2 linked regions of the Lujinxingia sediminis genome follow. The protein of the gene in region 2 interacts with the protein of the main gene of each other region in a pairwise test. Links are inferred from orthologs where the notes say so. Each region holds a gene or a part of one and is shown on either strand. Other genes may lie near its edges.

Region 1 (4,141 bases), on a different replicon or contig from region 2:
TCGAGACCGAGCATCCTGCCGGATGCGTCGACCAGTTCGTGGTATGAGGCGCGCCCGATCAGGTGAAAGTCCCCAAAACTCCAGCGCGCTGCGGCGATACCGCCCAGGGCATGAAAGTCGCGGTGAAGCCCGGTGTTCTGAACAAGCCCGGTGCCGGCCAGCCCGACGTGCATGTAGTCGAGGCCGAGCTGCGCCTCGATCGGGCCGATGGGGTAATAGCCGCGCGGTCCGAGCCCCAATGCAAAAGTCTGAGCGTGCGCCTCAAAGGGAGGGCTGTCATGTCTCGTGGCGTGGTTGCCGCTTAGAAAGTGCAGGCTCATGCCGGCAAAACGCCAGCGAAACTCCTGGTTGAGGGCTATCCCCCAGCCGGGGCTTGCGCCGGTCGCGAACTCCCCAAGGAGCAGGCGGCCTCCCCCGCCGATGCTCAACGATGCCCCCGGAGCTGCCTGCGCCTCGCCAGGGGCAGTCGCTAGTAGGGCGAGTGCCAGGGCGGCCCCGGGAAGCACACGTGCTCCTGCGCGCCGTTGGCGGCGTTTGAACACGAAGAATCCCATCGCTGTGAGTAGCATGAGAGGGGTTGTCGGGCTGCTGCCGGAGGCGGAGCGGCAGCCGGATTGCGCTTCGGGAAAGCAGCGACCGTTCTGCTGTGAGCAGCTCTGGGTGGGGGCGCAATCGGAGTCGCTCAGGCAGTTTGCGCAGCGCCCGTACACCGGTTCACAGCGCTCACGTCGGGCGCAGTCATTGTCGTCGATGCATTCCAGCGGCTCCGAGATCAGCAGGTAGTTAAGCTCGACGATGCCGCCTGCGCTCTGGCTCTGAAGCTCCAACACCAGCTCGGGGGCAACCGTTAACTCGGCGGGCTCAATGCGTTCGATGACGCGCTCGCCAGCTCCCAGGGTGTAGTCCCGGCTCGCCAGCAACCAGCGATCCTCGATGCGTGGCGTGTCGGAAGGAAGGCCGATTTCAGACGGGGTTGAGACGATCAGTGAGAGGTCGGCGCTGCTGCTGAGGTTGGTGGCGACCTCCACCTCCAGGGCGTTTCGGCCGACACCACTGCGAGAGAGGCTCACTGCGTCGGGGCATCCCGGGCGTTGAGGCAGGCAGAGGGTGCCGAGTGCCGCCGGGTCGGTCGGGCTATCGCACCCGGAGACGCTCAGCGCGATGAGCGCCAACGCCAGCGTGTGGAGGTGACGGCGCCCGCAGCTCATGCCTCAAACCTGCGCCATACCGCGCCGAGCTGCTCGAGGAGTACACCGGGCGTGGTGGCGCGGGTGCCCACCGCGTCGCGGGCGGCGTCGCCTGCGAGCCCGTGCACGCAGACAGCGATGGCGGCGGCCATCCACGGGTCGTCGGGATGGTCGTTGAGGGAGGCGGCGATAAGACCACTGAGGACATCGCCCATTCCGCCGGTGGCCATGCCCGGGTTGCCGGTGCGGTTGATCCCGGGCGGGCTATGAGGGGCGGCGACTACGGTCGCCGCGCTCTTATGGACGATGATCGCCGGGATGCGCGCGAGAAGTGCACGGGCTGCGCCCACGGTATCACTCAGAACCTCGTCGATGCTCTGGTCGAGCAAGCGCGCGAGCTCCCCGGGGTGGGGCGTGAGCACAACCGGAGCGTATGAGGCCAGATCGCAGGCAGCCTGGAAAAGATCCGGGTTTTGGGCCAGCAGGGTGAGCGCGTCGGCATCGATCACAGTTGGGCGGGGAGGCGCTGCCAGGCAGTGTCGAAGCGCCTGACGCGCGGCCGCGTCGGTTCCAAGTCCCGGGCCGATGACCAGCGTGTCGCTTGCGTCCAGAAGTTGGGACAGGGCGTCGGCTTGAAGCTCCCCGGAGTCGCCGAAGATCGGGCGCGCGATGACCTCCGGGATGGCGCGAGCGCTGAGAACCCCCTGAGGATCGGTGCCGGGATAGACCAGCCCGGCGCCACCCAGCAAGGCTCCACGAGCAGCCATGGTCAAGGCACCGGTTGTTGGCGCGCGACCGCCGATAAGAGCGATCTTGCCTACCGAGCCCTTGTGGGCGTGTGTAGGACGAGGGGGGATCTTTCCCTGAAGCCAGTCAGCGTCCAGCGCATAGGCCTCGACGCCGACCGCGTCGCGCGCCCGAGTTGGAATGCCGATATCGACCGGGCAGAGCGTACCGATGAAGCCACGGGCGGGATCGAGGAGTTGTCCGATCTTCGGAAAGCCGAAGGTCGCGGTCACCTCGGCCTGAGTGCATACGCCAAGCACCTGGCCTGTGCGACCATCGAGACCGCTGGGCGTATCCAGCGCGAAGACCGGCGCGGGCTGATCGTTGAGAAACTTCACCGCCGAGGCAAATCGCCCCTCCACCGGGCGATCAAGACCGGTGCCCAGAAGGGCGTCGCACCACAGCTCGCAGGGAGGCAGCGAATTCAAAACGTGGCGCACCCCGGCGGCGTCCAGCCCGTTGAGCTGGTGACGATCTCCGATTAAGGCTTCGGCAACTTTATGGAAACGCTGCGCCTCGGGACCGAAACGCTCCGGGGTGCCCATCAGTACCAGCACCGGATGAAAGCCCAGGTGGTCGAGCATCGTGGCCAGCGCCACCCCGTCGCCGCCGTTATTGCCCATGCCACAGAGCAGGCCGATGCGGGCACCGGGCTGCGGAGAAAAATGCTCCAGAAGTACGCCCAGCGCGCCGCGGGCGGCGCGCTCCATCAACACTTCGGCCGGAATGCCGATGGTCTCTATGGTGCGGCGGTCCATCTCACGCATCGACGCGGGGGTCACAAGGTGCATAGGTCACTTCGGCGCTAAGTCAGGGCAGGGAGGACAGCACAGCGGGAATCGCGCTACTCGGCCAGGGAGCGGCCTTCGGCAAGCGCCTCGATCATCTCAGCGACCGCACGCTCAAAGCCCACGTAGATGGCGCGCGCGACGATGCTGTGGCCGATATTGAACTCTTCAAACTCGGAGATCGCGGCCACGGCTAGCACGTTTTTGTAGTCCAGGCCGTGGCCGGCGGCCACGGTCAGTCCGGCGCTGGCAGCCCGGGAGGCGGCGTCGCGGAGACGGCGCCACTCGTGGTCGCGCTCAAACTCGGACGGGGCCAGCGTATTGGTGAATTCGGCAGCCGACTCGCAATAGTCGCCGGTATGAAGTTCGACGATATCGACGCCGAGATCCGCGCTGGCTTCGATCTGAACCGGGTCCGGGTCGATAAAGAGGCTTAGATGCGCCCCGCTCCGGCGAAGACGCTCAAGATAGGGGCCCAAGACCTTCTCTTGACCAGCCACGGCCAGGCCGCCTTCGGTGGTCTGCTCCTCGCGGCGCTCGGGCACCAGCGTGATCATGTCGGGGCGGAGCTCCATGGCGATCTTGAACATCTCGTCGGTAGCGGCCATCTCCAGATTGAGGCGGGTCTGCACCGTTTCACGCAATACCCGAAGGTCGCGATCCTGAATGTGGCGGCGATCCTCGCGCAGGTGAATGGTGATCTGGTCGGCACCCGCAAGCTCGGCGATGGCCGCGGCGCTGACCGGATCGGGGTAGCGCGTGTTTCGGGCCTGGCGGATGGTGGCAACATGATCGACGTTCACGCCCAGCCTCGGGCGCATACGGGTGGGATTCATCGAAGACTCCTCTATCAATCCGATAAATATCTACAAAGTCAGGCGCCGATGAGTTCGCGAAGTTGGGCGAGAAGCGCCTCGGCGTAGGCACGTACCTTAAGCTGATCGGGGCCTTCGACCATGATTCGGGCTTTGGCCTCGGTTCCGGAATAACGCGCCAGTACGCGGCCCTCTCCGGCGAGCTCGCTCTCGACCTGGCGGACCATCTTCTGAAAGGCCTCAAGTTCTTCAAGCGGCGGCTTCTCGCGCACCTTCAGGTTAAGCAAGACCTGGGGGAAAGGCTTCATGACGCGCGCAAGTTTGCTAAGCGGACACTTCTGGCGCTGCATGATGGCCAGCACTTGAAGTGCGGCGAGCAAGCCGTCGCCGGTGGTCGAGTGCTCCAGAAAGACCATGTGGCCGCTCTGCTCGCCGCCGAGGGTGTAGCCGCCGTTGCGCATTTCTTCGACCACGTAGCGGTCGCCCACCGAGGTGCGTACAAGGTTGATGCCCCGTTTCTGAAGCGCGACCTCCAGGCCCACGTTGCTCATCACCGTGGTGACCA
Region 2 (3,651 bases):
ATTCTGGCAGCAGTAATCGAGCAGAATCACGACGATGACGGCATCATCTTCCCGATGGCGGTGGCCCCCTATCAGGTGGTGATCTGCCCGCTGCACCTTAAGAACGAGCTTGTGGTCTCGGAGGCTGAGCGTATCTACAGCGAGCTTCAGGCTGCCGGTGTGGAGGTGATTCTCGACGATCGCGATCTCCGAGCGGGTAACAAGTTCAAAGATGCCGATCTGATCGGGATTCCCGTGCGCCTGACGCTGGGGGGACGCGGTGTGGAAAATGGCGAGGCGGAGGTGAAGGTGCGCCATCAATCCGAAAACGAGATGATCCCCTTGAGTGAGGTGGTGGATCGGATCAAAGCGTTGACCAGGGACGCGCGAGGGGAACGATGACTGATCTGGGAGCTCGCGCCGCCGGGCTTGTCCGCGAACGCGTCGTGGTAGCGCTGGACTTCGACACACTGGATGAAGCGCTGGAGCTTGTGGAGACGCTTGGCGAGCGTGTGGCGCGCTACAAGGTGGGGATGCGCCTCTTTACGCGATATGGGCCGGAGATCCTCAACGCGCTGGATGCCCGGGGAGCAAAGGTCTTTCTCGATCTGAAGTTTCACGACATCCCCAGCGTGGTCAGCGATGCGTGTGCGGCGGCTGCGGAGCATCCCGGGGTCTTTATGCTGACGGTGCATGCGAGCGGTGGCGAGGCGATGTTGCGCCAGGCGGTACGTGGTGCGGAGCGCGGGCGCCCTGAAGATCCTCCGCTGGTCGTTGCGGTCAGCGCGCTGACCAGCCTCAAGTCCCGGGAGCTTCCCTCGGTGGGCGTGGGCATGGGGGTGACGGACTGGGCTGAAAAATTAGGAGCGTTGGCGTTAAAGTCCGGTGTCAACGGGGTAGTCTGCTCGGCGCACGAGGCGGAAGGCTTGCGCGCGCGAGTCGGTACCAGGCCGGTGCTGGTTACCCCGGGCATTCGTCTGGAAGATGTGCACATCGCCGGTGACGATCAGGCGCGCACCATGACGCCCGGGCGTGCGATGGCTTCCGGGAGCACATATCTCGTGATCGGTCGCCCCATTTACCAGGCTCCAGATCCGGGCGCGGCGGTCGATGCGGTCTGCGAGTCTGTCATGAGTTGGTTGGAGGAGATCCGATGATTGTCTTTGGTGTGCATCCGGTCGAAGAGGTCCTGGCACGGGCCCCACGCTCGGTGGAGGAACTCTATGTCGTCGGTCAACTCGGCGATCCGAAGTTTGAGAAGATCGCACAGATGGCCGAGGATCGTCGCCTGAGCGTGCGCACTGTGAGCGCTGAGGAGATGGACGCCCTCTGCGAGGGGAACCATCAACGGATCGCCGCGCGCGTGGGCTCCTTCCCCTACGCGAGCCTCGGGGAGGTGATCGAGCGCATCGGCGATCGCAGCCCGGCGTGTGTGCTTGTGCTGGAGCAGGTCCAGGACGCGGGCAACCTGGGAGCAATCCTGCGTAGTGCGGCGGCCTTCGACGTCGATGCAGTGATCGTGGCCAAAGATCGCGCTGCGGGGGTGAGCGCGGCGGTGGTGCGTGCGTCGGCCGGGATGGCCTTTCATGTGCCGGTGGTTCAGGTCACCAACATCGCGCGCGCGCTGCGGGAGCTTAAGGAGGCCCAATTCTGGGTGGTTGGTACCCTGGCTGAGGGGGGCTCTGCGCTTTGGGAGCAGGATTGGTCCATGCGCGCGGCTCTGGTCATGGGGGGGGAGCATCGAGGCATTCGCCCGAACGTGGCGAAAGAGTGCGATTTTCGAGTGACGATCCCGCTTCGCGAGGGTGTGGAGAGTTTAAATGTGTCGGTAGCGGCGGCGATTGGGCTCTACGATCGCGCGAGATCGCTAGGAATAGCGTCAAAATGAAAGAATTTACGCCGATCGAAAAAAGCGGTCGCTTTTCGCTTGACACCCTTTCGAAGGGGCTATATCTATCTGCCCCTGCTGACGGGGCCGCACAAAGCACGACGCGGTCATCGATGTAAGACGTAACCGACAGCGTTTGCTGGCGTAGCTCAATTGGTAGAGCAACTGCCTTGTAAGCAGTAGGTTGCAGGTTCGAGTCCCGTCGCCAGCTTTTTTCGAGAAATGAGGTTGACTCAATCCTCGAAGTCACATAGTAGGTATCGCGCCCGGTGGGGTTCCCGAGCGGTCAAAGGGACCAGACTGTAAATCTGGCGGCTCAGCCTTCGCAGGTTCGAATCCTGCCCCCACCATGAGAGACGTTCTGACCGAAGCGATAAACCGGGTCAGTCAGCGCGGGAGTAGCTCAATTGGTAGAGCATCAGCCTTCCAAGCTGAGGGTTGCGGGTTCGAGTCCCGTCTCCCGCTCTCAACACATAGCGAGTCAACGATGCAGCGCCGTTGACGAGCGTTCACGCCCTCGTAGCTCAGCAGGTAGAGCACTTCCATGGTAAGGAAGGGGTCATCGGTTCGAATCCGATCGAGGGCTTGCGGCAAAGCCACTGGACGCAAGAGCCCCTGGAGACAGGGGCTCAGCGATGTTGTCAGGTGGCAACGTCGTGCGGTCCAACAGTGACCAGGCGCTGCCCGTCCAACCCAAGCATTTGTCCAAACGTACATTTGGCGACACACCGCCAGAGGAGTTGAGAATCATGGCCAAGGAGAAATTCGAGCGCACGAAACCCCACGTGAACGTCGGGACCATTGGTCACGTCGATCACGGGAAAACCACCTTGACCGCGGCGATCACTCGAGTGCTCGCTGAAGCGTCTGGCGGCGATGTGAAAGCGTTCGACGAAATCGACAAAGCTCCGGAAGAGCGCGAGCGCGGCATCACGATCTCGACCTCTCACGTTGAGTACGAGACGGAAAACCGTCACTACGCTCACGTGGACTGCCCGGGTCACGCTGACTACGTCAAGAACATGATCACCGGTGCGGCGCAGATGGACGGCGCCATTCTGGTGGTTTCGGCCGCTGACGGCCCGATGCCGCAGACCCGTGAGCACATCCTTCTGGCCGGTCAGGTCGGTGTCCCCGCGATGGTGGTTTTCCTCAACAAGGCCGACATGGTCGACGATGAGGACCTGCTTGAGCTGGTCGAAATGGAAGTTCGCGAGCTTCTGAGCAAGTACGACTTCCCCGGCGACGACATTCCCATCGTGATCGGTTCGGCGCTTCAGGCGCTGGAAGGCGAAGCTGGCCCCTACGGTGCCGACGCCATCCTCAAGCTGATGGCCGAAGTTGACCGCTACATCCCGCTGCCTGAGCGCGCCACCGACAAGACCTTCCTGATGCCGATCGAAGACGTGTTCTCGATCTCGGGTCGCGGTACGGTCGTTACCGGTCGCATCGAGCGTGGTGTGATTAAGCCTGGCGACGAAGCCGAAATCGTCGGCCTTCAGGAAAAAGCGGAGAAGACGGTTGTTACCGCCGTTGAAATGTTCCGCAAGTTCCTCGATGCCGGTCAGGCTGGCGACAACGTCGGTTGCCTCCTTCGCGGTATCAAGAAGGAAGATGTCAAGCGCGGCCAGGTTCTGGCCAAGCCGGGCAGCGTGACCCCGCACACCAAGTTCGCCGCCGAGATCTACGTGCTGACCAAGGAAGAAGGCGGACGTCACACTCCCTTCTTCGCCGGTTACCGCCCGCAGTTCTACTTCCGCACCACCGACGTTACCGGTGAGATC

Evidence for each region. Proteins that work in one complex are often made in the same cells at the same time.
Region 1: the proteins of rlmB (region 2) and EA187_RS11050 interact in binary tests that used the Escherichia coli proteins (3 or more experiments, as listed by UniProt). The link is inferred for Lujinxingia sediminis from one-to-one orthologs.

The regions. Positions count from the first base shown.
Region 1 is NZ_SADD01000005.1:164,056-168,196, forward strand. The notes cover bases 485-3,421. They hold EA187_RS11050 (NAD(P)H-hydrate dehydratase), read right to left. Parts: upstream 2,765-3,421; coding sequence 1,205-2,764; downstream 485-1,204. Other genes in these bases: EA187_RS11045 (dickkopf-related protein), read right to left, coding at 485-1,208; EA187_RS11055 (pyridoxine 5'-phosphate synthase), read right to left, coding at 2,818-3,421. In the rest of the region: more of EA187_RS11045, read right to left, coding at 1-484; more of EA187_RS11055, read right to left, coding at 3,422-3,582; glmM (phosphoglucosamine mutase), read right to left, coding at 3,636-4,141. UniProt on the Escherichia coli protein: Bifunctional enzyme that catalyzes the epimerization of the S- and R-forms of NAD(P)HX and the dehydration of the S-form of NAD(P)HX at the expense of ADP, which is converted to AMP.
Region 2 is NZ_SADD01000002.1:540,578-544,228, reverse strand. The notes cover bases 1-2,999. They hold rlmB (23S rRNA (guanosine(2251)-2'-O)-methyltransferase RlmB), read left to right. Parts: upstream 1-1,132; coding sequence 1,133-1,867; downstream 1,868-2,999. Other genes in these bases: tuf (elongation factor Tu), read left to right, coding at 2,617-2,999; pyrF (orotidine-5'-phosphate decarboxylase), read left to right, coding at 378-1,136; EA187_RS07705 (proline--tRNA ligase), read left to right, coding at 1-381. In the rest of the region: more of tuf, read left to right, coding at 3,000-3,651. UniProt on the Escherichia coli protein: Specifically methylates the ribose of guanosine 2251 in 23S rRNA.